3 regions of the Salipaludibacillus sp. CF4.18 genome follow, and region 2 is predicted to be linked to each of the others. Evidence: riboswitches for the same ligand, from Rfam matches in the RefSeq annotation. Region 2 holds a riboswitch; each other region holds the start of a gene.
What was found. Region 2 has a riboswitch for S-adenosylmethionine ahead of metK (methionine adenosyltransferase). Riboswitches for the same ligand answer to the same signal wherever they lie in the genome.
Positions count from the first base shown of each region.

Region 1: it holds a riboswitch for S-adenosylmethionine, as region 2 does, so the genes downstream of both, ACHABW_RS04000 (5-methyltetrahydropteroyltriglutamate--homocysteine S-methyltransferase) here and metK (methionine adenosyltransferase) in region 2, are expected to answer to the same signal.
Region 3: it holds a riboswitch for S-adenosylmethionine, as region 2 does, so the genes downstream of both, ACHABW_RS14325 (methionine ABC transporter ATP-binding protein) here and metK (methionine adenosyltransferase) in region 2, are expected to answer to the same signal.

Region 1 is NZ_JBIMEV010000004.1:24-7,458, forward strand. Features, by position in the region: gene ACHABW_RS03985 (iron-containing alcohol dehydrogenase) at 31-1,194, opposite strand; gene ACHABW_RS03990 (glycerol-3-phosphate acyltransferase) at 1,362-1,937, shown strand; gene ACHABW_RS03995 (aminotransferase class V-fold PLP-dependent enzyme) at 1,934-3,517, shown strand; SAM riboswitch class I at 3,633-3,734, shown strand; gene ACHABW_RS04000 (5-methyltetrahydropteroyltriglutamate--homocysteine S-methyltransferase) at 3,809-4,912, shown strand; gene ACHABW_RS04005 (hypothetical protein) at 5,154-5,537, shown strand; gene ACHABW_RS04010 (O-methyltransferase) at 5,461-6,162, shown strand; gene ACHABW_RS04015 (PBP1A family penicillin-binding protein) at 6,262-7,435, opposite strand, start outside.
Region 2 is NZ_JBIMEV010000005.1:57,696-65,130, reverse strand. Features, by position in the region: gene ACHABW_RS05245 (tetraprenyl-beta-curcumene synthase family protein) at 1-1,056, opposite strand, end outside; gene ACHABW_RS05240 (alpha/beta fold hydrolase) at 1,212-2,021, opposite strand; gene ACHABW_RS05235 (gamma carbonic anhydrase) at 2,189-2,710, shown strand; gene metK (methionine adenosyltransferase) at 2,935-4,146, opposite strand; SAM riboswitch class I at 4,307-4,427, opposite strand; gene ACHABW_RS05225 (YrzI family small protein) at 4,701-4,964, opposite strand; gene ACHABW_RS05220 (ABC transporter substrate-binding protein) at 5,040-6,032, shown strand; gene ACHABW_RS05215 (ABC transporter ATP-binding protein) at 6,057-6,830, shown strand; gene ACHABW_RS05210 (ABC transporter permease) at 6,835-7,435, shown strand, end outside.
Region 3 is NZ_JBIMEV010000023.1:18,728-26,162, reverse strand. Features, by position in the region: gene sufD (Fe-S cluster assembly protein SufD) at 1-359, opposite strand, end outside; gene sufC (Fe-S cluster assembly ATPase SufC) at 386-1,168, opposite strand; gene ACHABW_RS14340 (carboxymuconolactone decarboxylase family protein) at 2,114-2,491, opposite strand; gene ACHABW_RS14335 (MetQ/NlpA family ABC transporter substrate-binding protein) at 2,993-3,892, opposite strand; gene ACHABW_RS14330 (methionine ABC transporter permease) at 3,926-4,555, opposite strand; gene ACHABW_RS14325 (methionine ABC transporter ATP-binding protein) at 4,605-5,630, opposite strand; SAM riboswitch class I at 5,756-5,873, opposite strand; gene ACHABW_RS14320 (SCP2 sterol-binding domain-containing protein) at 5,947-6,279, opposite strand; gene ACHABW_RS14315 (DUF2553 family protein) at 6,490-6,813, opposite strand; gene gcvH (glycine cleavage system protein GcvH) at 6,998-7,381, opposite strand.

The DNA of each region.
Region 1 (7,435 bases), on a different contig from region 2:
TCACTCCTTTAGATCCGCTTGCTTCTATTTCTATTTTGCCAGTTGATAAATTTCAAATACATCCTTTTCGGCTAACTTAATAAAGTTTCCTATTGGAACTCTTTCCGTACCTTTTCTAGCCATTTCTTCAAAATGTTCCTCCCCAATATCCACTTCCTTTAATTTCACAGGCATTCCAATCGAACGGAAGAATTGCTCTGTCTTTTGAATACCTTGAAGGGCTGTCTTTTCCAAATCATTTAAATCTATTTCTACATCCCATACACGGTTAGCAAACTGAACAAAACGATTGACGTCATGTTTATAGACATATTTCATCCACGCTGGAAAGATGATTGCTAAGCCGGCGCCATGAGCAATATCATATATACCGCTTATTTCATGCTCAATATCATGACTGCCCCAATCACCTATTCTACCAGTATTGAGAGAGTCATTATGTGCGATCGTTCCTGCCCACATGATCTCCGCCCTTGCATCATAATTAGTTGGTTCGTCAAGAACAGTATGTGCATTATTTATGATTGTTTTCAAGGTCGCTTCACATAATCGATCGGTTAATTCCACGTTCTTTTCTCTTGTAAAATATCTTTCCAAAATGTGTGACATCATGTCGGTAATTCCGCAAGCTGTCTGATACGAGGGTAACGTGTAGGAAAGAACCGGATTTAATATCGCAAATCTGGGCCTCATCGTTTCATGACCAACTGCCCTTTTATAAGATCCGTCCTCGTTTGTTATCACACTTCCTCCACTGCTCTCACTACCTGCTGCCGGAATTGTTAAAATAACACCTAGAGGTAAACAATCAGTTACAGAACTCTTTCCATCAAAAAAGTCCCAGACATCCCCCTCATAATTCGCTCCAGCAGCGATTGCTTTTGCCGAGTCAATGACACTTCCTCCACCTACAGCTAGAATAAAGCCAATGTTATTTTCTTTACATAGATTGACCCCTTCTCGAACAAGGCTAACTCTTGGATTAGGCTTCACACCACTCAACTCAACTATCTCTATTCCCTGCGCCTGCAAAGACTCAACAACTCTTTGATATAATCCACTGTTTTTAATGCTTCCTCCACCATAATGCAACAGAAGTTTCTTTCCATACTTCTTGGCCTCTTCACCGACTACCTTTTCTTCATCTCTACCAAAGATGATTTTAGTTTCATTTTGAAAAACAAAGTTTTGCATAAACATCTCCTCCTGGTAATAGTTTAATTTATTTCACAAGGTAATAGCAATCGCTTACACTTACGATCATAGGGACGGTTCTCTGCTTCATTTCTTCTTGAGAAATGAAGCAGAGAACCGTCCCCTCGTGTTATGATAAAAATAAAAAAAAGAAAGGTAAAATTTGTATGAGTGTCCTTTTGTTTTTACTTTGCTCCTATTTAATAGGATGTTTTATGACAGGGAATCTAGTCGCTTATTTTTCTGGAGTAAACCTACTTAACCACGGCAGTGGAAATATCGGAGCCCGAAACGCAGGTCGGGTTTTAGGAAAAATGGGATTTATAGTGACGTTTATCGGGGATGCTGCCAAAGGAGCTCTTGCTATTGGTGGGGCTATTTTGCTCGGATATGACGAAGTATTTCAACTATTCGCTTTAATATGTGTCATTTCGGGACACATATGGCCCATTTTATACCGTTTTCGAGGCGGTAAAGGTATTTCAAGCCTTGTCGGCGGTTTAGCTGTCTTTAACGTACTATTACTTCTCATGATTGTTATTATTTTTGTAGTCCTCTTCATTTTTTTGAAAAGTTTTAGCTTCACCGGTCTCATCTCATTTCTATTTTCGCCTTTTCTTTCGTATTTACTCTATCAAAATAGTTTTATTTTTTGGATACTTTTTCTCAATATCGGAATCGTTTTTTATGCTCACCGCGAAAATGTTGTTGAAATAATTCATGTAAAGGAGAAATCATTATGAGCTATACTTTTAACATTGCTTCCCAACAAAGTGAGTTTGACCAAATTCATCATTTAAATTATAAAACTTTTGTAGACGAAATTCCTCAACACGAGACGAACCAGTCTAAAATACTCGTCGACAAATTTCATGAAGAAAATACATACCTTATTTGTTGTAAGGATAACCGTGTAATTGGAATGTTGGCAATTAGGGACAACCGACCTCTTTCATTGGAAAATAAACTTGAAAATTTAGAAGAGCTACTTCCTAAAGGATATGATCATTATTGTGAGATAAGGTTATTAACCGTAGAAATAGAATATAGAATAGGACGTGTATTTAGAGGTTTGTCCCAGTTATTGGCAAGGTATTGCATTCAAAAAGGCTATGATTTAGGGCTGATATCAGCAACAACGCGACAATTAAAATTATATAAACAGCTAGGATTTCAACCGTTTGGTGATTTAGTTGGCAGTGAAGGGGCTTTCTATCAGCCTATGTATCTAACCAAAGAAACGTTTAATGAATCGACTGCCGGTAAGGTTGCATCTAAGCCAATCAGTTTCCTTCCAGGTCCAGTTCCCGTCCATCAATTTGTTCAAAAAGCCCTTGCATCCGATCCGATTCCACACCGTTCCAATCAGTTTCAACTTTTGATGGATAGTGTGAAACAATCTCTTCTTTCCATGACATCTGCTAATTATATGGAGGTTCTTGTCGGCACGGGTACATTAGCTAATGATGTCATTGCTGCTCAGCTTTCATTGCATCAAGGAAAGGGATTAATTCTCCTAAATGGAGAGTTTGGTCAACGTATAAAAGATCATGCTTTACGGGCAAATCTATCTTTTGAAGTCATAGACAAATCCTGGGGAACTCCTTTTTCTGATGCTGAAATTATATCAAAAATAGAAAAAGGTGATATTTCCTGGCTATGGATGGTTCACAGTGAAACATCGACTGGAATGCTGAATTCGGTTGAAAAAATCAAAGAAATATGTGAACGTTATCAAGTTCATCTATGTTTAGACTGTATAAGTTCTTTAGGAGCCCTTCCGCTGGATCTGCAAGGTGTTTATCTGGCCTCCGGTGTTAGTGGCAAGGCAATAGGCTCCTATACAGGCTTATCTTTTGTTTTTCATCAAGAAAATATACCCCCTTCTAACCGATTACCGCGATACCTTGATTTAGGGATGTATCAAATGCAAAATAGTGTTCCATATTCTCATACTTCTAATTTAATGTGCGCCTTAAAGGAAGCTTTAAAACAGTATGAGAATAATAAAAGATACGATAAAATTGCTGCTGATATCTCGTTAGTTCGCGCCTCACTAGCTGAAGCTGGCATCCCTGTTTTATTAAGTGCAGAAAATTCGTCCCCAGTTATTATCACTATTCCATTGCCATCTGATTATTCGTCTACTGAAATAGGAACCTACCTTGAACTGCAAGGAATCTTCGTTCATTTTGAAAGTGACTATTTAAAACAACGAAACTGGATTCAAATTGCCTGTTTGGGCGAATATAAAAAACGAGATCTCACTAATATGGTCAAGACACTACATCAAAAGATTAAAACCCCTCAAGGGCAATCGTAGGGACGGTTCTCTGCTTCATTTCTCTACGGGAAATGAAGCAGAGAACCGTCCCCTTGTATACTTGACATACTAGAAAAAAGACTGTATCTTTAGATTTAATTGAATATTTGAATCATTCTTATCAAGAGAGGTGGAGGGACTGGCCCTTTGAAACCTCGGCAACAGACTTTTCTCAAGTACTGTGCTAATTCCAGAGCGATTTGCTTGAAGATAAGAAGAGAATGGCGGTTATTCCCCCCTCTTCTTCATTGAAGCGGGTTTTTTTAATTTTACAGAAAGAAGGGATTATTTATGTCAAGTACTATCACTAAGGCTCCTTTTAGAGCAGATCATGTAGGGAGTTTACTTCGCCCGGAAGTTTTGCATCAGGCAAGAAAAGATTTTAAAGAAGGTAACATTTCAGCGGGACAATTGAGAGAAGTGGAGACTCAGGAAATCAAACACATTGTTGATAAACAAATTGAAGTTGGACTTCAAGCTGTTACAGATGGCGAATTCAGACGCAGATTCTGGCACACTGATTTCCTAGAGCATTTAAATGGAATTGAAGGCTATGTTCCTGAACACGGTTATAAATTTGATGGGATTGAAACAGAAAGATATGACATCCGTTGTAACGGAAAAATTTCCTTTAATCCTAATCATCCATTCATCGAGGATTTCATTGAATTTAAAGAAATTGTCGGCGACAGAGCTGTGGCAAAACTAACGATTCCGAGTCCAAACCAACTATTTAATGCTGGAATTCAGAATCCCGAGTTTTATCCAGACCTGGAGGAATTCACAAACGATATTATCCAAGCTTACCGGGATGCGATTAAAGCATTTTACGACGCTGGGTGTCGCTACATACAATTAGATGATGTATATATTGCTGGACTGTGTGCACCTACACTACCATTCAGTTCTAGTAATTTAACTAGAGAAAAATTAATTGATCTAGCACTCCATGTTGTAAACAGTGTTCTTGAAGATAAACCAGAAGATTTAACGGTGACTACCCACCTTTGCCGTGGAAACTATCGCTCTACATGGGCCTTTGAAGGGGCATATGACAAAATAGCTCCTACATTGTTTGCGAAAGAAAATGTAGATGGCTTTTTCCTTGAATATGACGATGATCGTTCAGGGGATTTCAAACCTTTGGAGTACATTCCTAATGGAGGAGCGCAAGTTGTACTTGGTATATTCACATCAAAGTTTGGTGAACTAGAAGATAAGGAAACTATTAAAGCTCGCGTTCAAGAAGCAACGAACTATGTACCTTTGGAGCAATTATGCATAAGTCCGCAATGCGGATTTGCGTCCACTCACCACGGCAACAAACTTACGGAAGATGAGCAATGGGCAAAACTCAAATATATTGTAGATGTCGCTAATGAGATTTGGGAGTAATTTCCCTTAAACTAAAAAGAAAGGATTCGCCTTGTAATGGAGGTGGATCCTTTCTTTTTCTGTATATCGCATTTATTTATGACTTCAGCGAAATAGTTACATATTTTCATCTCAGATTTCGATTCAATCGCTTACTTCTAAAAACTTAGTGGGTTTAAATTGACAAATTTGTATACACTCGTATACAATTGGCGATATACCAAATGTATACAAACGTATACATTAAAAGGAGGGCTATACGGTGAAAGAGGATGACTTAAACGATTTTAAAAAAAAGGACCATCACCGAGGTGATGGTCATAAAGGAAAAGACCATCGTTCTCATCATCGTGGTCCAAAAACCTTTCGGCGAGGGAGAGCAATCGCCTTTTTAGAAATGATGAACCTTAAACGGTCCACGATTAAGCAGCAGTTAGAAGAACAAGAGTTTCAATCTATTAATCAACTTCTTATTGGTGAATTAAAAGCAATGGATATGGTCATCAACGAATTCATTCAATTATTCGGAATGGATGAAAGTGAAGAAACGGAAACAATTGATAAGAAAGATGAAAACACGGAAAATTCTTCATCAGATAATAAAGAAAAAAGTGAGAAAGGGATTGATTCCAATGAAACAAGTTAACAGGTATATCGATTCAGTTTTTAATAAAGAAGATGCTCTATTAGAAGAGGTCATCTTGTCTATCAAAGAAAACGAAATGCCTCCTATATCAGTTTCTCCATCGTCAGGAAAACTTTTAACGATGCTTATATCGATTTCAAAAGCTAAAAATGTACTGGAAATAGGGGCCCTTGGGGGTTACAGTGGCATTTCAATTGCCAGAGGATTCGGTAAAGAAGGACGATTAACTTCTCTTGAATTAAAGGAGAACTACTCAAAACTAGCACATAATAATTTGTCTAAGGCGGGCTTTGCAGATCAAGTACAATATATTACAGGACCAGCCTTAGATAGTCTTGAGAAACTAGTTGGGGACCATAAGCAATTTGATTTTTTCTTTATTGATGCTGACAAAGAAAATTATGAAAACTATTTAAATTACTGCATTAAATTAGCGGAACCAGGTGCTTTAATCGTTTGTGATAACGTACTTGCTGGTGGCAGTGTCGCAGACCAGGACGCAAAACCTAAACGTTATACTGAATTTATGAAGAAATTCAATCAGACAGTGGCCAATCATCCTCAATTAGAGTCACTGCTTATTCCACTCGGTGATGGTATGACAATGTCTAAGGTAATCAAATAAAAGGATATATGTGTTTGATAAAATTAGTCCGCCTGTAGCGTATGCTTACCTCTGGTCGAAGGAAGAAGTCTCTCCTCTAATAAAAGACTTCTTCTTCTCTTAATCTTCGTTAGTATCTTCTTGGTTCAAAGCTTCTTCTTCACCTGTTGTATTGCTGGTATTCGTATCATCTTGTTCCGGATCTGCTTCTTTTTCTGTTGTATTTTTTTCTTCCGCACTATTTGATTCTACCTCTGCATTTGTCTGCTCTTGCTCCGTTTTATTTGCACTTTCATTCCCTTCTGTCTGCTCAGGTTCTGATTCCACCTGATTTACTTCTGACTGTTCTGTCTCCGATTCTACTTCGTTTAGCTGCTCTTGCTCTGCTTCTTCTAAACTTTCATTTCCTTCTGTCTGCTTCTCCGGGTCTGTTTCTGTCTCATTTTCTTCTGTTGCTTCGGGCGTCGGCTCAGACTCTATTTCTTCATTTCCTTCTGTTTTCTCTTGCTCCGCTTCACCTACGCTATTCTCTTCTCCAGATTCCACAGGTTCTGCTTCTGGTTTATTTTCTTCTGTCTGTTCTGACTCCGTTTCTTCTTGTTGTTCATTTCCTTCATTTTGCTCTGGCTCCGCTTCTTCTAAATTTTCACTTTCTTCCGTTTGTTCCGGCTTTGCTTCTTCATCTTCCACGTTGCCTTCCGGCTGGTCTGATTCCGAACCTTCTCCCTCTTCATTCCTTTCTGACTGCTCCGGTTCCGTCTCAGAGTCCTCTTCTACGTCTTGATCCACAGAGTTATCTTCCTCTATTTGATTGCTGTCGTTCGATTCCGATACCTCATCTTTAGATTCTGATTGCTTCCTCTCCAGCTCTTCTTCAACAAGACTGTATGCATCTTCAACAGTCGTTCCAGAAACAAATAATTCTGTTACAATATCATCCTTGTCTGAACTGCCAGTTGCTCTTTCACCAGTCGACGTATCAATGGTTATCTCTTCCACAGAATCAGGCTTCACGAAATCATGAGTCTCTTCATCTACCATCTCTGTCATTACTTCTTTAAATATAAGTCGCGCAATTTGCTTATCCTCATCTGTTTTTATATAGTTTCCATCACTCACTTGCGGGTATCCTGTCCATACAGCAACAGTATAATTTGAGGTATAACCAGCAAACCAAACGTCAGGTACGCCATCTGAAATAGTGTATTTTTGTTTTGTTTCTTCATTAAAGTTTGTCGTGCCTGTTTTTCCCGCAACTGCTACGCCTTCAATATTTGCCAGACGACCAGTTCCT
Region 2 (7,435 bases):
GCTTACTTGTCTGTACACCCACCCATTTAAATAAAAAAACACTGTTGAGGCGCCGCCGCTTCGGATAAGTCGGTTACCTTGTTTTCTTAATTGCGGGTCCTGCTTCACTTTTGCATCAGCAAGATAGATTGCAAGGAGACCATTGTTTATAAGACGATGAAAGGCACTATCAGGAAGACTTTTCAAAGATTTCTCTGCCTCATGGAAAAAATGTTCCATTCTGCGAAGCATGTCCTCTTCGGTTTCATAGTAAAAACAAAAGTTTAAATCGCCTCCTTCTTTATCCTCTTCTCGATCAATAAAATAATCCATTAATATATGGAGGCCTTGTACCCACGGAAAGTAACCATTTTTAATAACATTTGCTTCTTCTTTAGTCATTGTATCTTTGCCAGCAGCATAGGCAGTCAGACAAAAAATACCTAGAGTAGATCCCGTACAGGCTGAAAACTCAAACCATTCCATATCAGGCATCCTAGAGCGATACCCTTGAAACCAAGCCGTCAGTCGAGGAACACGGTCGGGTTCTTTTACATGCTTATGTACTTGCAAATCACTATACATCTCTGATAAGGATACATTCTCACTATGAACAGCAGAGTAGGAAGGAAATCGTTTGATACATTCCTGACAAGTATTTACAAGCGTTTTTAGATAACCTCCATCGTCTTTTTCTTCACGAAAACGATAATAATCTCTCGTTGGTGCATCAGGAGTTAGTGCATCCGGCATCGACTCATGTAGAGCCTGAAAATCATCCGGGTTTTGCGAAGTACTCCGATCGCAAAGATTATCAAGATAATCACTGATTGTTTGGTACGCAACGATAAAGCGCACGGCTTCGCGAAAGTTTTCTCCACTTAACAGTGCATACACTGCTCCACCTTCGCAATGGAACGTTTTTGAGTCAATACTCATTAGCGCTTGCGAGCGTAACTCCTCATTTGGGATTTTCTCGGCTAGCTCACGCCACTCAGTTATAAACTCGTGCACTGTAGGAATGACGTGCTTGTAAATTTTATACATCATCGTCCAAGATTTCTTCGGTAAATTCATTCCTTTTCCTCCGTCAATTCTTATCATTTTAGATCCTATAAGAAAAACAGCAGGGCTGTCTTTTATTACATACAGCGTAATCTTTAAAGCCACCATCATTTAAGCATCAAGAGCGAACTTCCCTTGATGCGTGTGGCGTAAAGATAGCTGTCAACTTATAAATTCTTATCTCTTTCTAGTAAATGAATCGTCACAAATCCAAGCATATGTGCTAGCACACGATCTCTTTCCGGTTCGTTAAGCACCTCATGGTAAAGTCCTTTCCATTCCTTATAATACTTATCATTTGTATTTATGTTGTTGAACCATTTTTCCACTTCGAATTTATTGACGATCCGATCATCTCCTCCTTGCATGACTAAAAGAGGAACCTGTGGAAAACTTTCTTTCTGTTCGTGGACTAATTTCATCGATTTTTCTAATTCCGTGTACCAACGTAAGCTTACTCTTTTAACTAAACGATCATCTTCAGCGTCTCTTTTTCGCATGATTTCATCTCTTGTGCCTGTCCCTTTCTTAAGTCCTGCTGGAACACGATAAGTCGGTATGACCCGATGTAAAAGATTTGCTACGAGTTTTTTACTGAACGGAGTTTTATTGTATAAACCAAAACAAGGAGAAGATAGAATTACAAGACTTGGCAAATTTGCTGCTGGCATTTCCATCAGTACCCTAGTTGAAATTAATCCTCCCATGCTGTGCCCTAAAAGTATCACTGGTAGATCATATTCTCTTGCTTTCTTTAACCATGTATTTACTGTTTCTATGTATTCATGAAAATTCTTGATGTGTCCTCTAGGTCCTTGAGTTACACCTTGTCCTGGCAGATCTCCCATTAAAACGTGATATCCCGCGTGATTCAATTGGCTAATGATCCACTTGTAACGTGCATGATACTCCCCTGCACCATGAACAATAACAAACACACCTTTCACTAGATCACCTTGGAACTCCCATTTCCACATCTCGATCCCTCCATAAAATTTACTTCCCTGTATTTTCCCCTCTGATCTGTTTGATAGTCAAGTAATAGGGTATCAGTAGTCCAGTGAAAATGTCAGAATTATTCCTTTCATGAGCCTACGTTTGATACACTAGCAGTATAAACTTCAAATAAGGAGAGTGACCTATATTGGCTATATATCCGTATAAAGAACAGTGGCCTGTCATTAATGAGAGTGCCTACATAGCTGACAATGTTGTGATTACCGGGGACGTAACAATCCATGAGAAGGCAAGCATTTGGTTTAACACTGTCATTCGTGGTGATGTTGCTCCAACAATTATAGAAAAGGGAGTAAATGTTCAAGATAATAGTACACTTCACCAAAGCCCTAACAACCCATTAATATTAAAAGAAGGCGTAACGATTGGCCACCAGTGCGTATTGCATAGCTGCGTGATTGAAAAGAATGCCTTAATTGGCATGGGCTCGATTATTTTAGATAATGCGGAAATTGGGGAGGATGCTTTTATCGGCGCCGGCAGCCTTGTGCCACCGGGTAAAAAAATTCCGCCAAGAACATTAGCACTTGGACGTCCAGCGAAAGTTGTCCGAGATTTAACAAGCGAGGATATCGCTGAGATGAAGCGAATTCGCGAAGGTTATGTAGAAAAAGGCCAATATTACAAATCACTCCAGAAGAATGTATAGTGAATATAAGCAGTTAAGAAAAACGCGTAACGTCTTTTAATAAATACAGCGTGATCTTTTAGCCACCCCCGAGTAGCACCTACGAAGTGTGTGTAGTGCTACTCGGGGGTGGTTTTCCCTTGACAAGCGTGGCTTAAAGATAGCTGTCAACGTTATAAATTATCTCGCAAAAAAGGGTGACTCCATAGGTCTTTATTACCTATGGAGTCACCCTTTATCCTATTTTATTGACTAGCTAACTCTAAAGCTTGTTCACTTAGCAAGTTGGCTTTATCTGTTTGTTCCCACGGTAACTCAATATCGGTTCTACCGAAATGACCGTATGCTGCCGTTTGCTTGTAAATCGGGCGACGTAAGTCCAACATTTTTATAATTCCAGCGGGGCGCAGGTCAAAATTCTTCCTTACGACTTCCACTAAAACATCTTCGCTTACTTTTCCAGTATCAAATGTTTCAATAGCAATGGAAACTGGCTGTGCAACTCCGATTGCATAAGCTACTTGGACTTCACAACGATCCGCTAAACCAGAGGCAACGATGTTTTTCGCTACATATCTAGCCGCATAAGCACCGGATCGATCTACTTTCGTAGCGTCTTTTCCAGAGAATGCTCCTCCACCGTGACGAGCATATCCTCCATAAGTATCTACAATGATTTTACGTCCTGTAAGTCCTGCATCACCTTGAGGCCCACCAATGACAAATCGACCAGTTGGGTTAATAAAGTATTTTGTATTTTCATCTAATAATTCCTCAGGGACAATAAAATCGATAACTTCCTTCTTCAAATCTTTTTTGATTTGAGCTAACTCAATTTCAGGATGATGTTGAGTAGAAATGACAATCGTATCAACCCGAATTGGATTTTGATCCTCACCGTATTCCACCGTTACTTGAACTTTACCGTCAGGACGCAAGTAATCAATGATTTTTTCCTTACGTACTTCCGCTAAACGACGCGCAAGCTTATGTGATAAAGAAATTGGCAATGGCATTAACTCAGGCGTTTGATTATCTGCATAACCAAACATTAATCCTTGGTCTCCAGCTCCTATTTCTTCAATTTCTTCGTCGGACATTTGCCCTTCTCGAGCTTCGTATGATTTATCCACACCTAAAGCGATATCAGCTGATTGTTCATCAATCGACGTCAATACAGCACACGTTTCAAAATCAAAACCATATTTGGCTTTTGTATAACCAATTCCTTTAATCGTTTCTCGGACTACTTTTGGTATATCCACATACGTAGATGTAGAAATTTCTCCTGCTACTAACACTAATCCAGTGTTCACAGAAGTCTCACAAGCTACTCGAGCATTTGGATCCTTCTTCATAATTTCATCTAAAATAGAATCCGAAATTTGATCACAAATCTTATCCGGATGCCCTTCTGTTACTGATTCTGATGTAAATAAACGCGTTTTCCCTACCACAATACGTACCTCCTTGGTATCATCCATCCTATTTTTAGGATGTGCTTCATCATCTACGGTACTCGTTCTCCCAGCAGAATGGTCCAATCCAATGATCTCAAAAAAATATAAAAAAACCCTTTCCAATAGAGGAAAAGGTTACGTTCCATCCGCCTTTAACCTCTTATCGACCAAGACATACGGTTAGATATGTCTTGCAGGTTAGCACCGTTCACCTTTTTACAGTGGTGATGGTTGCTGGGCTTCGTCGGGCCTGTCCCTCCGCCTACTCAGGATAAGAGTATCCGTTCGCAAAAATAATACCGTAAATTTAATCGTCTGTCAACTGCAAATGTCGATTTATCACGTAAATTAGGTAGTGCCGCACAAGTCTATAGCAAATAGAAATGGTGTTATTGCTAGTTTATACGAGATAATGAACCGGTTGGGTAAATAATCCATTTCCGTACATATTTAAGTAACAATGCCCTCTATCCTGACCTCCATTCAACCCTAGATACGATTATTTCAGAGGGAAACAAAATCATTTGATCCCCCCACCCGTTCATTTACAATTATAAGAAAAACTTACCATGTTTTGTTTTTTCCTCTCTTAATCTTTCCTCCCCACTGTTCATATCAACTTGCGATTCCGTGTGATCATTTCGTCTGCGCCTTGAAATAATAATGGTAATAAAAAAAATGTGAATAGTCATTTTCTTGTCTCCTCGTTTAAACTCATCTCTTTCTGTCTGATTTAAGTTTATCGAAAATGCCGCTTTCTCTAAACGATCTCTAGTCTGTTTCTGTCTCCTACCCAAGTCTGATCTTTTTCTCATTCCTTCGCACACATCCGCCCATTCACACATACGTTATCTAATCAAATAACTATAGATTTATGAAGGAGGAGCATCATGTCTCGTTTTAAAAAATTATTGTTACTATTGTGTTTACCGGTAGCTATACTTACAGCTTGTGGTCAGGAAGAAGAGTTAAAGGAAGTAAAATTGGCAGAGGTTACACGGTCCATTTTCTATGCACCTCAATACGTAGCAATTTCTGAAGGGTTTTTCGAAGAGGAAGGATTAGATGTTGAACTAACAACCACATGGGGTGGAGATACAACGATGACAACATTGCTGTCTGATGGTGCCGATGTCGCACTAGTAGGAGCGGAAACATCCATCTACGTCTATGCCCAAGAAGCAAATGACCCACCGATTAACTTTGCTCAACTGACACGAACAGACGGTACGTTTCTTGTCTCTCGTGAACCTGTTGAAGACTTTGAATGGGAAGATTTAAAAGGAAGTACATTCCTAGGTCAAAGAAAAGGCGGCATGCCGCAAATGGTTGGAGAATACGTGCTGAAACAGCATGATATCGATCCGCATAACGATCTTGAACTCATTCAAAACATCGACTTCGCGAACATCACCTCCGCCTTCGCTTCCGGAACAGGTGATTATGTGCAACTATTTGAGCCTCAAGCGACACTTCTTCAAGAAGAAGGAGTTGGCCATATTATTGAATCGTTTGGTACCGAATCTGGTGAGGTTCCATATACTGTTTATATGGCAAAGCAAAGTTTTATCAATAAAGACCCGGAAACTATGGAGAAATTTACTCGAGCTATTTACAAAGCTCAACAATGGATCAATGAGGAAGATCCTTCTACTGTTGCCGAATCCATCGAACCATTTTTTGAAGATACTTCTTTAGAAATCATTGAACAAGTGTTCATCAATTACAACGAACAAGGATCCTATGCACCTTCTCCATTAGTGAACGAAGAAGGATGGAATAACCTTCAGTCAATTATGGATGAAGCTGGCGAATTACCGGAAGAAGTACCTTATGATGAATTGGTGAATCGAGAATTCGCTGACCAGATCATGTCAGAATAATGGAAGTTAAGAGAGGAGAATATCATGGCTATATTAGAATTGCAGGATGTAGAAAAAACATTCTTTTCCTTGGAAACAATGACAACTGCCATTGAAAATATTAATTTAACGATTGAAAAAGGAGAGTTTATTTCTTTTATTGGTCCTAGTGGCTGTGGTAAAACAACTCTCCTCTCTCTTGTTTCCGGATTAATCCTTCCAACGAAAGGTCAAATCATCTTGGATGGAGTCCCAATAGAAAAACCTACTCCTGAAACGGGGTATATGCTTCAGCAAGACTATCTGTTTCCCTGGTTATCCATTGAAGAAAATATATTACTTGGACTAAAAATATTAGATAAAACATCTAAAGAAGAAAAAGAACGCCCCATCAAATTGCTGGAACAGCTCGGTTTATTAGATAAACTAAAAAACTATCCTTATGAGCTCTCCGGGGGCATGAGACAACGTGTGGCATTAGTCCGCATGTTGTCTACTGACCCGGAGCTTCTTCTATTAGATGAACCTTTCTCCGCTTTAGACTATCAATCAAAACTAAAATTAGAGGATCTTGTTTTTTCGACCATTCGTGCCCATAAAAAAACAGCTATTCTTGTTACACATGATATTGGAGAGGCGATTGCGATGAGTGATCGAATTATTTTATTAGCTGGTAGACCAGGAAGAATTCAAAATGAATTTATTATTCCAAAACAGCTTTCGCAGGAACTCCCCTTTAAAGTACGAACAAGTGACACGTTTAACTCCTTATTCCAAAAAATCTGGAAGGAGATGGAATCCAGTGAAGAATCATCGTAAAGAAATGCTCCAAGAATATAAAAAGAAAGAAAAAAAGAAAAGAGGATGGATAAAACTATCGCAACTAACTATTCTAGTTTCATTTTTCCTTGCCTGGGAAGTGACAACTGCTTTACGCTGGCTGGATCCTCTTCTTTTCAGTTCGCCGTCCCGTGTCTGGGCCTTGTTTTTGGATCGGATACAAGATGGCAGCTTATTTCTCCATACATCTGTCACCCTGTTTGAAACCGTGTTAGGGTTCATTTTAGGCACAGGTGTCGGTATCATTATCGCTGCTCTTCTTTGGTGGTCACCGTTTCTTTCGAGGGTGTTAGATCCCTATTTAGTGATCTTGAATTCCATGCCTAAGGTAGCACTGGGACCTATCTTAATCGTAGGACTGGGACCTGGATTTACGTCGATTATTTTCATGGGGGCTTTAATCTCAGTCATTATTACCACGATGGTTATCTATAGTGCTTTTAAAGGAGTAGATGATAACTACTTAAAAGTCATTCAAAGCTTTGGGGCAACAAAATTTCAATCCTTTTCGACAGTAATTTTCCCTGCCTGTTATCCAACGATGATTTCTACCTTGAAAGTAAATGTTGGCCTTTCCTGGGTTG
Region 3 (7,435 bases), on a different contig from region 2:
GTTTTAAGATCAGTAAAAATGACACCTTTAGAATCTAAGTCTGCATTTAAAGCAGAGAAAGTTGTGACACCATTCTTTTGAGTGATTAAATTTTGAACGTTCGTTTCTTCTCCAACTAACGTTTTAACGCTGTCAGACAGGTCTGCGTAATTCCCTGTTGCAGAAGTTTTAGGATCCGTATCAAAATCTGTAAAGCTCCACTTAGTTATATTTGTTTTTTCTGGTTTAGGTAAGTTCAAAGTTAGTGCTTTCTCTAGAGACGATAGACGTAAGTCAGCGAACCATTTTGGTTCTTGTTGGTCTTTAGAGAAGCTTGCTAGATCTTGCTGATTAACTGGAAAAGTGATTTCCGTTGTCATCTTCATTCCTCCTCTTTAGCCGAAACTTATTGTTGACCTACAGTTTCGTCTTCAATTCCTAATTCTTGTTTAATCCAGTCATAACCATTTTCTTCAAGCTTCTTAGCTAATTCAGGTCCGCCTGATTTAACGATACGTCCTTGCATCATTACGTGTACAAAGTCTGGCTTAATATAATTAAGAAGACGTTGATAGTGAGTAATGATCATACAGCCAAAGTCTTCACTTCGTAGAGAATTAATTCCTTCTGCAACTACTTTTAAAGCATCTATATCAAGACCAGAGTCAATCTCATCTAAAATTGCAATTTTAGGTTCTAGCATCATAAGTTGAAGAATTTCGTTTCGTTTCTTCTCTCCACCAGAGAAACCTTCGTTTAAATAACGCTGTTGGAAAGATTCGTCAATTTCCAATGTTTTCATTTTTGCATCCATCCCACGAATGAATTTCATTAAAGAAACTTCATCGCCTTCTTCACGACCTGCGTTCATTGCAGAACGAATAAAGTCTGCATTTGTCACACCGGAAACCTCACTTGGGTACTGCATCGCTAGGAAAAGACCCGCACGTGCTCTTTCATCTACATCCATATCAAACAGGTTTTCTCCACCCAATGTTGCTTCTCCACTAGTCACTTCATATTTCGGGTGACCCATTAACGCAGAAGCTAATGTGGACTTACCTGTACCGTTAGGTCCCATAATTGCGTGGATTTCTCCACCGTTTACTTCAATACCGAAGCCTTTTAGAATTTCTTTTTCTTCAATAGAAACATGAAGATCTTTAACTGTTAGATTTGGTTTTGTCATGATTTAAATACCTCCATTTATTTTTTGAAAGTTTAATTTCAAACTGTTAAGATAAGAGAAGCAAAGAAGATCGACATTCTCATTTTATTCTCATTACAATCTTATATCAAATCAAAAATGAGTTCAAGGAAAATACACCATTCTTTTCAAACTCCCCTGACTCATTTTACACTTTATACTTATACCTCCGTTATTATTGAATTTCTTCTTCCTCTGCTTTCAAAAAAACTGTCGATTTTATGATTAATTCGTCCAAAATATATCCCGTCCTCTTCCTATTGAACAGGTTTCACCGTGATATATTTGATATTGATTCTCAATAGAAGTAACTTTTTCTCCTTTAATTGAGAATTAATCTTAATTAAACTTGTCCATTAAGTATAACAATAATTTTTTCCGATTGCACATTCCATAAACATCAAATAGAACGGACCAGAGAAAATACTGGTCCGTCCTATTATCTACACTATATTCAGCTTTATGTCAGTAATCAAGTATTAACTAAAATGTCCAAGCTTCGCTGATAATCTTTATCTCGCGCTTGTTCTACTTTAAGTCGATTGTCTAGTTTGCGATTATATTCCTCATATCCTATTCCATAAGATTGGTACATCGCTTTTTCCATTTCAGTTGTGTGTTTTGTCTGTATCTGATGGATAACAGATCACTTTCCTTCCTGATTGGTTTTTAGATTTGATCTTTGCCATCCTGTTCTCTATCAACTAAAAGTATCTAAAACAGTGGAATCAAGATCTTCTTTAACAAGATTAATTATATCTTTATTAAGTATTTAAACCAATCAGCACCTATTGTTAAATAATCTGACAATTAAGACTCACAACTTGTGAAGAAATATGACCACACTTTCATTTAGAATAACTGCCGTTTACGAGCAAATATTCATGTTTTGACAAGTTATGCAGTTTATTTTTATAATTGAAACATTTAAGATGTCAGATTATCCCCTGAAAGTTCCATGAGACATTCCTCCACAAGTGTTACAGCTTGGCTCATAGTTCCGCCGCCTCCAAATGCACCCGTAACTGCGATAGCTTCTAAAATCTCTTCTCTTGATGCTCCTTGTTCTAGACACCCATTTACATGGTAAATAATGCAGTACTCATCTTGAGCATACAGGCTGATTCCTAATGCTATCATTTGTTTTTCCTTCGCTGACAGCTTGCCAGGATGGAAACAAGCCTCCGTAAACGCTTGATATTTAGATGCAACATCCGGCATTTGCTCTGAGAAATAACCTAATCCTTCTTTATAATGTAGCAATGATTCTTGAATCGATGAATTGCTAAACTCTTGTTCATCCATAACTTTCACTCCTCCTCTTGCTAAGATACACTTATTTTGGCGTGAAAGCAGAAGAAGTATGTACATACACTGTTCTTTTTTGATCTTTATAGCATTTAGTTCCACTCAATCAATTCGATACGGCCTGAATGTCACTATATGCTATGTTTAGCTCTACTCAGTTTGGCTCTCAACACCTGAGTGTCACTATGTCCTCTGTTTAGTGACACTCGGACAGAGAACCCTTGTTTGAGTGTTACTATCAGCATTCCCAGTAGAAAATACGTAACCAAACGCATAACGCCTTTAAAAAAACTTAGCATCTATAATATCAAATTTGTTACCTTACTTTGATAAGGTGGAAGGTTGTTTGGAAGAATTACCGTTCGTTTTCTGTGGGTGATCTGCAAGCCGCCTAGTGCTGGTTCGATCCCTCTATTCGAAATACATACTTATAATTAAATTTTTCACTCTAAAAAAAGCATCAGAGAATTTCTCTGATGCCTTTCATTATTCAAATTATTATTCAGTAACAGGTACTACTGCATTCTCATATTCTTCAAGAATAAAGTCACGAACATCTTCTGATCGTAGAACTTCGATTAATTTCAAGACACGCTCATCTTCTTCGTCTCCACTGTTTGTTGCAATAACATTAACGTAAGGATTGTCACTGTCAGAGGATTCAATAGCGATAGAATCTTCTAATGGATTTAGCCCAGCATCTAATGCATAGTTTGAATTGATAAGAACAGCATCCCCTTCTCCATTCTCATACGCTGTTGGAAGCAATGCCGCTTCCACATTTGCGGAGAATTCAAAGTTATTCGGGTTCTCTTCAATATCGTCAATTGTTGCTTCAATACCAACTCCGTCAGCTAGCGTAATTAATCCTTTTTCTTCAAGCATCTTCAAGATTCTTCCGTGGTCAGGAATAGCACTACTCATAATAATTTCTGCACCTTCTGGAAGTTCTTCTATGCTGTCAAATTCCTGAGAATACAAACCAATTGGCTCAATATGAATTCCTCCAGCGTTTACAAAGTCATATCCATGCTCTTCAATCTGTGTTTCAAGATATGGAATGTGCTGGAAGTAGTTTGCATCTAGTTCTCCGGCAGCTAACGCTTCGTTTGGAAGAACGTAATCATTGAATGACTCGATCTCTAGAGTCACACCTTCTTCTTCAAGAAGTGGTGCAGCAAATTCTAAGATTTCAGCGTGAGGAACGTTGGAAGCACCAACAACTAATGTTCCGAGATCTTCTCCTTCTGCTTCCTCATTTGCGTTTTCTGTGTTATTGGTTTCTGTATTATTTGTACCCGCGGCGTTATTTTCATTCGTATTTTCTTCCGTACCGCATGCTGCTAATACTCCTACAGATAGTGCTGTAATTCCTAAGCCTTGTAGTAACTTTCTCATGTTGAATTTCCCCTTTTGTTTTTTATTACGCCTTTAGCGTTTGTCTAATTTATTGGTAAAGTAATCGCCGATGAATTGTAAAACAAAGACGAATACTAACACAATCATTGTTGCTATTAAAGTAATATCTGGATTATTTCGTTGAAAACCATCACGGTATGCTAGGTCACCTAATCCACCGGCACCAATTACACCTGCCATCGCTGTGTAACCAATAAGCGCGATCGCTGTAACCGTAATCCCAGAGATAAGTGCTGGTACTGATTCTGGGATTAACACTTTAAAAATAATCTGAGAATTGCTTGCTCCCATTGCTTTTGATGCTTCTATTACACCTTTATCAATTTCCCGCAACGCAATTTCAACCATTCTCGCATAAAATGGTGCTGCTCCAATAATAAGCGCAGGCAATGCGGCTGATGGCCCTAACATTGTTCCAACTAAAGCACTGGTGAACGGAACAAGCAGGACGATGAGAATAATAAATGGAATTGATCTGAATATATTTACATAAGCTGCGATAATACTGTGAACGATCTTATTTTGCCAAAGTTGACCCCGAGCAGTAAGAAATAATAGTAGTCCGAGTATTGTACCAAATATAAACGTAAATAAAAGCGCAATTAACGACATATAAACTGTTTCTGCTGTCGCTTCCCACATGTTTACCCAATTAACATTTTCAAGAAGTAGAATTGATCCAACCAAAAGATTATTCACCGTGGATCACCTCCACTTCTACTTCCTGCTTTCGGATATAATCGATAGCTTCTTTTATATGATGCTCGTCACCAGTGACATTTATAAACAATGATCCATAGGAGCCATCTTGGGTTTGCGAAAGTTTACCTTGTAAAATGTTTATCGTAACCTCAAATTTACGAATAAGATCCGTAATAAGTGCTCTTTTTGCATCGCCACCAACAAATGTAAGTTGAAGGACATGCCCAATACCTTCTTCAGTAAACAAATGTTTAAGGGCTTCTTCGGTTTCTTCAGGTTCTGTCACTTGTTTCACAAATTCTTTTGTCATGTGCTCTTTCGGTCTTCTGAAAACATCAAGGACTGGACCCTGTTCAACAATCCGCCCATTTTCCATTACAGCCACCCGATGACATATTTTACGGATAACATGCATTTCATGCGTGATAAGTACAATGGTCAGATTCAACTTTTTGTTAATATCTATCAATAATTCTAAAATTGAATCGGTTGTTTTGGGATCCAATGCGGATGTTGCTTCATCACACAATAATACTTGTGGATTATTCGCTAGCGCCCGTGCTATGCCGACTCGTTGTTTTTGCCCTCCACTTAGCTGAGAAGGATAGGATGCCCCTCGACCATCTAAACCTACCAGTTTAATAAGTTCTTCCACTCTGGTTTTTCGTTCTGTGCTCGGTACACCTTTAATTTCTAATGGAAATGAAATGTTCTCAGCTACTGTTCTCGACCACAAAAGATTAAAGTGTTGAAAAATCATTCCTATTTCCTGTCTTGCCTCTCGTAGTTTCCTTTGAGACAATGTATTCATATTTTTACCAGCGACACTTACTTCCCCTGTAGTTGGCACTTCCAGCATGTTCAGCATTCTTATGAGCGTGCTTTTTCCAGCACCACTATAGCCAATCACACCAAAAATTTCACCCTTTTCAATCGTGAGATCTATTTGATCGACGGCAGTTACTTTACCGTCACGCGTATTAAATGTTTTTGCTAATTTTGATAAAGTAATCATTTGCTTCCCCTTTTTAAACCGATCGGTTTAGTCGTATTAAAGCACAAAAGTTAAAGATCAAAGAAAAACCTCACTACTCGATAAAATGAGCAGAAAGGTTTTTAGTAATGAATTAAAAGCCCTTCTCCTCATTTTTCAAAGTAAATTGTTTACTTTGATGGAATTGGCACCTTCTAATGGTTTTTATACCTTAGTGGTTGCCGGGCTTCATAGGGCCAGTCCCTCCGCCGCTCTTAATAAGAAGAATTAAGAATTAATATTTAATTTATAGTCTGTTATGCATAATATCATTATCGATTAATTCTTGTCAACTAATTTATTTCACCGTTTTTTGAGAGAGGTAGAGAAGTGATTCCAGCCAAAGCAAATGTTTCAATGAACCTTCAACTTCAAGATCTCCTCTGCGTTTCATGGCCAGCAGAAAGTCTTCCCCACGGAATAAGAGTTTCAATTCATCTTCGTCGCCACTAATCATAATATCACAAACATCCTCATCCAACGTTAATTTAAAATCTTTGTTATCTAAATTCATGTACCAACGCTTTTCCAGATATTTAACTTGAACGATTAGATGATGTTTTTTCAATAGTTCTCTTAAGTGGCTTGTCTTTGTCATGCCTTCCATTGATTTAATGAGTAAATGATTCATGATATCCGCCTCTAATCCGAACTTCGTCTTTGATTACTCATTCTACGAGACGAACAGTAAGTCCTCTTTTTAAGGAAAAGTTAGGCGATATTATTTTAATCAAAAGCTTTGTTTTGAATGAAATACCGTTCTAAAACATTTCCAGAAAATTATAGAAAAAAAGAGTGCCTGCGATTTGTCTTTAGTTCGACAAAAAGCAGACACTCACTGTTAACACCAACCCATGTCGCAGCCTTCTACATAAGATTCAGGTGGCTTCGTTTTTTTCGCTTGGGCATCCTTGAAAAATTTTTCATTTTCAAACTCAAATCCTTCCGACATTTCATACATTTGAGAATGTCCTTTTTTTCGGATTTGACCAATTTTTTCAGCGTTAAAATAGAGCGCAGTTTCCCCTGCTTCATCCTTTTTTTCTACCTGATCGGAAATATCGACCAATGACGTTGGTGATGCTTCCAAACCATCCACATTGTTATTCATTGTATTTTCTTGATCATTATTGCTGGTATTTTCCGTAATATCATTTTGTTGCATCTATATATCCCTCCTCCTATACATCTAGTTTGAGCGAGTATAGATGATCTCATTCAAGAGGAAATATTAGTCAAAAATCCAACAATCTCTCTGTTTCACAAAAAAATAATCTCTAAAAATCCAATAATTATATATAAAAAAGCCTTCCAAATATAAATCATTTGGAAAGCCCTTAGAGTACTATTTAGTCTTCATTAATCATTTCTTCATAAGCGGATGCATCCATTAATTTGTCAAATTCAGATTTATTAGAAGGCTCAACTACAACCATCCACGCTTTTTCATATGGTGATTCATTCACGAATTCCGGAGAATCTTCCAATTCTTCATTTACTTCCACAACTTTACCACTAACTGGAGCATACAGTTCAGAAACAGTTTTAACCGACTCAACACTGCCAAACGGCTCATCCGCTTCAAGGACATCGCCCACTTCTGGAAGCTCTACGAAAACAATGTCGCCTAGCTCTGATTGGGCGAATTCAGTAATCCCAATCCTAACTTTTTCTCCTTCTGTTTTAACCCACTCATGCTCTTCTGAATACTTCAAATCTTTTGGTAAACTCATCTAAAAATCCCTCCATTTATGTAATTAATTATTCTATCTTTCCTTACTATAATA